DNA from 2 places in the Mesorhizobium sp. M0048 genome. Region 1 is predicted to be linked to the other one. Evidence: riboswitches for the same ligand, from Rfam matches in the RefSeq annotation. Region 1 holds a riboswitch; the other holds the start of a gene.

Region 1 (4,003 bases):
GTGTGCCATTTGCCCTTGATGAACTGGACGACGCCGACACGCTTGCCGTAGCCGAGCATCCTGAGCGCCAGACCGAAGGCGGCCGTGGTCTTGCCCTTGCCCGGCCCGGTGTTCACGATCAACAGCCCCTTCTCGACCGTCTTGGCTGCAACCTCGGCGTCCTGCACCGCCTTGCGCTTGGCCATCTTGGCGCGGTGGCGTTCCTCGTCCCCCTGTTCAATGGTCTTGGGATCGATAGTATCAGCCATGTCATTTCACCTTGAGCGGCAGCCCCGCCACCATCAAAAGCACGGTGCCGGCGACCGCCGCGACGTCCTGGTTCAGCCGGCCGGCGGCATCGCGAAACCGTCTTGCCAGCGCATTGTCCGGCACGATGCCCTGGCCGACCTCGTTGGACACCACGAACCACGGGCCACGCGGCCGCGACAGCACATCGGCCAGCCTTTGGCATTCGGCCTCGACATCATGGTCGGCCAGCATATGGTTGGTCAGCCACAGCGTCAGGCAGTCGATCAGCACCGGCTGGCCGTCGGGCAGTGCCTCGATCGCGCCGGCAAGGTCGAGCGGCGCCTCGATGGTCGTCCAGCCATCGCCTCGCCGCGAGCGGTGCAGCGCGATGCGCTGACGCATCTCCTCGTCATAGGCTTGCGCTGTGGCGATATAGCTCCACGGCGCCGGACAGGCGCTCACCAGCCTCTCGGCATGCGCGCTCTTGCCGGAGCGCGCACCGCCGATGACCAGGGTCAGCGCCCCGGCAGCGCGGTCAGGCAAAGCTGTCGCGCAGGCTGGTTGCCGCGCCGGTGAAGCGTCCGCGCACCAGCCCGACGACCATACCGAGCACCAGCCAGAACACCAGATTGGTCAGCGTCACCGCCACCACGAACTGATGATGCAGGCCTTCCGGGATCGCCGTCTCGAAACTGTCGGGCTGCGGCGCGCCGACAATATGCGGCGCAACGATCAACGCCACGGCAAGGATCGCCAGCGGCAGCGATCTGCGGAAGGCGATAAGGCCGAGACCGGCCGCTGTCGCCACCACTGTTGCCCACCACCAGATCTGGCGTTGGACAAGGTCGGCCGCCGGCATCGCCGGCAGTTCCGGCGCCAGGCCGAGGCCGGGCGCCAGCGTGAACACGGCAAAGCCGGCCAGGCCCCAGAACAGGCCCTGGCGCCAATTGCCGATGCCGCCGGCGAATTCCGAAACCGCGACCAGGACCAGTGCGAAGCCAATGCCGGTGACGATATTGGCAACGACGCTGAAACCAAAGCGCTCGAAGCCGTCGGCCGGCGCCCAGCCTTCGTCTTCAGCCGGAGCCATTGCTTCAGCCGGTGCCGGCGCGGCGCTGCTCATAGCCATCGTGCCGGCGGCGTTTTCGGCCGGTGCCGCAGGTGCCGCGGCATGGTCATGGCCGCCGCCGGCCTGTTCGTAGACTTCCGCTTTCAGGATGAGCGGCACGGTGGCGTAGGCCTGCATGCAGGCGAGAACGACGCCGGCCACAAGCCCTGCGATCGCCGCGATGAAGACGACGTTGCGAAACAGTGTCATGATGTCAGCCCCTTGTCAGTGGCAGGGAAAGCCCATCGAGTGGCGATAGTCGTGCGCGGCATTGTGGACCGCATCGATATGCGAGAAGCCGACAAAGCCCATGACGAAAATGCCGAGGAATGCAGCAAGCGCCAGCTGCAGGAGACGCGACTGCGAGGAGGCGGAAGCGCCGAGCGAAACGGAAGCGGTATTCATGTCTTGTCCTTTCGCCCTCCACCCGAGGGCATAGAAGTCAGTTTCCTGTCGCCGGCAGGTCTCCTGGCTCGCGGATCAGCGCCCTTCCCCACCTTCCCGAAGGCGAACCTTCAGTGGCATATGGAGAGGACTACCGCACACAGTTGCGGGGGCAGCCACGGCATTGGGCAAACAATTTCGCCCGCACCGCATTCCCTCTTGGTTCCAAACGGAACCGACGACATCAGCGACTATAGGCAGAATCGCCGCGCCCGGCAAACCAAATTCCGCCGGATCGTGTGGCGAATGCGCCGCCTCGCCAAACCGGAGAACTGGCGCCGCAGACGTCGCGATCTGCGCGGTCAAACAGAACGGCCTGCGTTCGATGCGGCACTGCACCGCTTCCACAATTGGGTGTTCGAGCGCCATGCGGCGCTCGAACATCAAAGCGATTTGGGCAGATAGCGCCAGGTGACGAAGCCGCAGATCGCCGCCAGCAGGCCGAGTGTCGCGAAAACCGCGCCCAGGCCGAAGAACGCCAGCACCACGGAATAGACCAGCGGCGGCGTCAGCTCGGAAAAGTCGAGATAGGTGCGGTAGACCGCCGCCATCTGTGCCCGCTCATACGAGCGCACCGAGCGCATGAAGGCGGTCGAGCCCAGCGCATCGAGCGCGATGGTGAAGAAGGCACCGCAAAGCAGCAAGGCGCCGGTGATGAGCGGTGCGGCCTCGCCGACGGCGCCGGCCGCCAGCAGCGTTGCCGACATCGCGAAATAGGCGAACGTCATGGTGCGCCGGCCGCCGAAACGCTTTCCTGCCCTGCCCCAGAAGATGGCCATGAACAAAAGCGCATTGCCGGCCGAAACCAAGAGGCCGCCGGCGAGCTTGCCCTCGCCGGTGATCACCATGAACAGCGGCCCATAGACGAAGAACGTCGTCCAGAAGCAGGAGCGGCCGAAAGCGATCAGCCAGGCCAGCCTCAGCCTTGGCTGCGCGACGAAGCGGCCGATATTGGCCAGCGGATTGACCGGCCGCGTCTTGCCGGGGCGGATCGACGGGTTATCGCCAAGCCGGTAAGTCCAGAACAGCGCCAGTAAAGCCATGGCGAAGACGGCCACCGCGCCATGCGCGGCATAGATGCCGAAACGCGTGTAGAGGTAAATTCCGAGGGTCGGCCCGGTGGTCCAGGCAAGCATCGACCACGCCATGCGCAGCGACTCGGCCTGCATGAAATCGGTCTTGCGGATATGGTCCATGATGTAAAGGTTGAGCGTGATCGCCAGCGCGCCGGCGCCGACGATGCGGCAGAGCATGCCGACCACCTGGCCAGCCAGCGTATGGGTGACGAAGAACAGCGAGCCGGCGGCCAGCAGGCAGGCGCCGGCGGTATAGACCCAGCGCCGGGCAAAGCGGGCGATCAGCATCGGCATGAACAGCGTCGCCGACAGGCCGAGCATCGCCACGATCGTGTAGAGGATCGAAACAATCTGCTCGTTGTGCAGTATCTCATAGGCCTGGATCGGGATGACGCTGGACACGGTGGCGCGCGCGAAGGATTCGACCGCATAGAGCGAGGCGAAGGTGCGGGCATCCGCCGGCCGCAAGGCCGCAAGCCAGATCGGATGGCGCACATGGGTAGCCATTGTGTTCCCCGAAGCCGAATCGCCCGAAGCAGGGTTGGAGCACAAATCTGCCGCGGCGATTCCTGGCCGCGTAACAGGAAACCGACGCCTTCACGGCAAAAAGCGAAGCCGGCCAAAGGCTTTCCGGCTCTGGCCTAAAGCAGCCCTGATGCCGCCGTCACCAACGCAAAGCAAGGCCCTGCTTCTTTTGACGGTGGCAACCGTGATAGTCGTCTTGCCGGGGCTGAACCAAGACAGCGAGACCAATGAGCATCGACACGCCGAGCGCAGCCGTTCAGGATCAACCGAAGTCGAAGCGCATCGCCGCTATCGACATTGCACGCGGCATCGCATTGCTTGCCATGGCGAGCTATCATTTCACCTGGGACCTCGAATTCTTCGGCTACACCGATCCCGGCCTCACCGCCTTCGGCTGGTGGAAAATCTACGCGCGCTGCATCGCCTCGAGCTTCCTGTTCCTGGTCGGCATCAGCCTCTATCTCGCCCATGGCAAAAAAATCCGCTGGACCGGCTTCTGGAAGCGCTTCGCCATGGTTGCCGGGGCAGCGCTCGCAATATCGCTGGTCACCCGCATCGCCACGCCCGACGGCTTCATCTTCTTCGGCATATTGCACGAGATCGCGCTCGCCAGCTTGCTCGG
Region 2 (4,003 bases), on a different contig from region 1:
GATACGTCGCCGAAGATGATGGGGGGGCCCACGTAACGCGACCCATAGCTCTGCACCCAGGCATGCTGAGTGAAGGCGAAGCCGGACAGCTGCTCGCCGAAATGCTGTACCATGTCGTTTCGTTCGAACTCACCGTGCACCAGCACGTCCAGCCCGATCTCTTCCTGCCAGCGAATTGCAGCCTCGATCTCCTTCTTCAGGAAGGTCTCGTAGTCGACATAGCTCAGCTGGTCCTTCGCATGAGCGGCCCGCGCCCTGCGTACCTGCGGCGTCTGCGGGAAGGACCCGATGGTCGTCGTCGGGAACGGCGGCAGCCCGAGCGTGCCGGCCTGGACTCTGGAGCGCTCGGCAAAAGCGCTCTCTCGTCGCTTCATGCTGTCGTCAATGCTGGCGATCCGCCCCTCAACCAGCGGGTCATGGATCTTCGTGGATGTCACGCGAGTGGCGGCAGCCTCGGCAGACGCTTTCAACGCGCCTGCCACCGCATCCCTGCCTTGGGACAGGGCCCGGGCAAGCAACACCAACTCGTCGGTCTTCTGGGCCGCGAAGGCGAGCCACGACCTGATGTCCGCGTCGAGTTCCGTCTCCATGCGGATGTCGATCGGCACATGCAGCATCGAGCAAGAAGGCGCGATCTCGACGCGGTCCAAGGGCCAGCCGGCGACGATCGGTTTGATGCGGTCGAGAATGGCGGGCAGGTTCGCACGCCAGACGTTGCGGCCATCGATCAAGCCAAGCGAGAGCACCAGATCCTTCGGTGCGAGCCGACCCACCGTTTCCAGCTGCTCGGGAGCGCGCACGAGATCAATATGCAGCCCGGCCAGGGGCAGAGAAACCGCGGTTTCGAGATTGTCTCCCAGCGGCCCGAAATAGGTAGCCAGCATGATCTTCAGCTCGGGGGCGGCTTTCGACAGCTGGCCATAGGCGAATTCGAACGCAGCTCGTTCGTTCGGGTTCAGATCGAGGACAAGCGCTGGCTCATCGATCTGCACCCAGTCGGCTCCAGACAGCTTCAGCCTCTGCAGGAGTTGCTCGTAGACGGGCAGCAGCCGGGGCAGGAGCGCGATGGGATCGAATCCTTCGGCAGGCGATTTCGCCAGCTTGAGGAAGGTGATCGGTCCAAGGATGACTGGGCGTGTGTGAACGCCGAGAGCTTTAGCCTCGATGAAGTAATCGACCGGTTTCGTCGACGAGAGGGCGAACGTCTGATCATCGTTGAGTTCCGGCACAATGTAGTGATAGTTGGTGTCAAACCACTTGGTCATTTCCATCGCGGTTACGCCAGGCCGATGAGCCGCATGCTGGTGACCACCGTGCCCACAATCCTCCGTCTGACCTTGGTTGCCGCGCGCCATTGCGAAATAGATGTCAAGTGGAACCTCGCCGCTATTCCAGCCGTAACGGGATGGAACGGCGCCGACCATGGCTGCGGTGTCGAGCACATGGTCGTAGAGCGAGAAGTCGTTCGACGGTATTTTCGACACGCCGCGATCGTGCTGCTCCTCCCAGCTAGCGGCACGGAGCGCCTTCGCGGTCGTGAGAAGGTCGGCAGCGGACGATTTTCCGGACCAGTAGCTTTCAAGCGCGAATTTCAGTTCTCGCCGACGACCGAAACGGGGCACGCCGAGCGTTGCTACAGGAATTTGCTGAGAGACAGTCATGCCAGACCCCGATGGTTGGGGCGTCGGTGACAAGGAAGGCGCTAGCAGGCCGGCACGAACGCCAGGCTGCAGCGGCCACCGAGACACCCCGCCCGTGGACGTAATTCGCCGTGGCAGGTCTCCTGGCTCGCGGGGTCATAGCCTCTACCCGTCTTCCCAAGGCTATTCGCCTCAGTGACATGAGTGGGGTTGGCTCGCCGCTAACAGTTGCGGGGGCAGCGCCGGCATCGCACCGGCTTCCCTCTTAGCTCCGCTGCGGCAGCGCCGTACGGAGAACCACGACGCGGGAGACAATTACAGCAGTTCGCTTCTTTGTCAACGTCGCATAAAGAAATGTTTATGTCGTTATGTTAAATTTCCGTTGGCATGTTCCAAAGGTCGCCTCGAAAGCGAAAACTGTGGAAGCCTTGAGCGGCCGGTAAATCAAAGCAATGACGCACGGCGCCCTTGTCCAGGAGGATAGGAGTTCGTCGGCTGCCGGCAGCAAACATACCGGCAAGCGCCGTGGTGCTGCTTAGCGCATCATGCGAACCACCTCAGCGTCGAACTTCGGCTCCGAGGTTCCGACCGCTTCGTTGGTGATCTGCTCGCGACCATATTCGGCTCAATGGCGAGGCTGTTGCCCATGTGGAAGCTGTTGGCCGTGATGCCCTCGGTGATATGACACAACGATTTCGGGGGGAGCACACCGAGGCCAGGCGCAGCGGCGTGTTGCGAAGTGATCGAGGCCAATGTCTCGCACTGCTTGTTCGCAGCCCACCGGCTCAAGGTAACCCGGCTCACCACCGGGCCAGCTCAAGTCCTGTCCAAATGAGGCCTGAGCGGCAAATCGTCGTGCACGCGCACGGTTTGGCGTTCGATCTTGTGATGCGTCTTGGGCGGACAATCGCCACGGTGCAGCGCGCAGAAGCGGTCCCCAATTGGGAAGCCGCGGGCGGTGAGGGCAAGCCAGCGCCACAGGCGGAAGGGGACTTGGACCTGTTTGCCCTGCTGGACCACAAGTTCGCGACACAGGGCCTCAAGGAGAAGACCAAGAGTGATTATGCGCGGGACCTCGCCAAATTCATCAAAAGCAGCGGGCAGTCAAAGTTCGGCGCCGATTGACATGGAGATAGCCATCGCGGGGGACCGCCCAGGCGGACCGCAAGCCGGAATACAACCGGGTGCAGGCGGCCAACCTCGTCCACAAGATGGCGTCGGGCACACACCGGCGATGGGAGAGCGGACCGTGGAGTGCAGGAACTTCACGCCTATCCACGCTCCCGTGGACGTGTCCTGCGGCACATCGGCAGCGATATTGAGGAGGCAGTTGAGCTTCTGGTCGAGCACTCTTACCTGCCACTACCTACGCTTAACGTCATCTCGTACTGAAAACGCACCACGCAAGGTCGAGATGTAACATGCGCCCTTCGTGGATGGTTCTAAGCTTCCTCGGGCGCGGTCAATCTGTGATAACGGTCGCTTGGAACCTCCATCACCGCGACGCGATCAAGGTTGGCGTATCGCGCTCGGTAGTAACCTTCTTCCTCCACTTCGGCGAAACTACACTGGGGAACGTCAAAGGTCGCAGCTTCCAATCCAAAGAAAGTCGTAGCGGTTTCCTCATCCAAGAAGTTCCACTCATCTTCTCCGTCGTCATATGTGACGCGAACATAGGAGGCCATGCGCACGGCTTCCTGATCACCCATCTCTGCGATGATGGCATCGCATTCTTTCTTCAGCTTTCCTGAAACCTCACCCTTATCCCAGTCATCCAAAGCCCGATAGATTTCTGGATGATAATACTCTGGCATCTCCTCTACATCATCACCGATAAGCTCAATGGTGCGGACATATTGCGGATTTATCAAGAGTATTTTGTTGTCAAGGCTCCAACAATACAGCCATGGCCTGCTTGTGTTATTTCTACGCAGATTATGAAGTTCCTTCAACTGACGCAAAATCGATTCACGCGCCTTTTCATCGATAGGATATTGGCGGCTGCCAAGAGTCGTCTTGATTCTGAGCGTGCCGTATCGCGTTTCGGCATCGGCAATTGCAAACGGGCTCGTGCGCCACTCCTCGACATCAATCTTCCAGCCCAGCAGCTCCTCGACCGTGCATTTCAACGTGAGACAAAGGTCCTTGATCTGCTCGACGTTCAACTGCGTTTTGCCTGTTTCCCAACGGGCCACAGTCTGTTGCGTCGTTGCCATCTGCTCTGCCAAATCTTTTTGAGTCATGCCCAGTCGAACCCTAAGCTCTTTCATGTTCATAACTCACCTCGCGTGTTCAACACACGCATTGTGGATGAATTAATCTAACACGTCAAGCGTGTTCAAAAATCGCAGCATGTGTTTTTA

The links. Region 1 has a riboswitch for cobalamin ahead of NKJ84_RS05830 (CbtB domain-containing protein). Riboswitches for the same ligand answer to the same signal wherever they lie in the genome.
Region 2: it holds a riboswitch for cobalamin, as region 1 does, so the genes downstream of both, metE (5-methyltetrahydropteroyltriglutamate--homocysteine S-methyltransferase) here and NKJ84_RS05830 (CbtB domain-containing protein) in region 1, are expected to answer to the same signal.

Annotation. Positions count from the first base shown of each region.
Region 1 is NZ_JAMYUV010000004.1:57,692-61,694, reverse strand. It holds gene cobO (cob(I)yrinic acid a,c-diamide adenosyltransferase) at 1-248, opposite strand, end outside; gene cobU (bifunctional adenosylcobinamide kinase/adenosylcobinamide-phosphate guanylyltransferase) at 250-771, opposite strand; gene NKJ84_RS05835 (CbtA family protein) at 764-1,546, opposite strand; gene NKJ84_RS05830 (CbtB domain-containing protein) at 1,562-1,741, opposite strand; cobalamin riboswitch at 1,778-1,975, opposite strand; gene NKJ84_RS05825 (MFS transporter) at 2,164-3,363, opposite strand; gene NKJ84_RS05820 (heparan-alpha-glucosaminide N-acetyltransferase) at 3,609-4,003, shown strand, end outside.
Region 2 is NZ_JAMYUV010000060.1:25,597-29,599, forward strand. It holds gene metE (5-methyltetrahydropteroyltriglutamate--homocysteine S-methyltransferase) at 1-1,661, opposite strand, end outside; cobalamin riboswitch at 1,757-1,957, opposite strand; gene NKJ84_RS29180 (hypothetical protein) at 2,511-2,765, shown strand; gene NKJ84_RS29185 (helix-turn-helix transcriptional regulator) at 3,083-3,916, opposite strand; gene NKJ84_RS29190 (MFS transporter) at 3,979-4,003, opposite strand, start outside.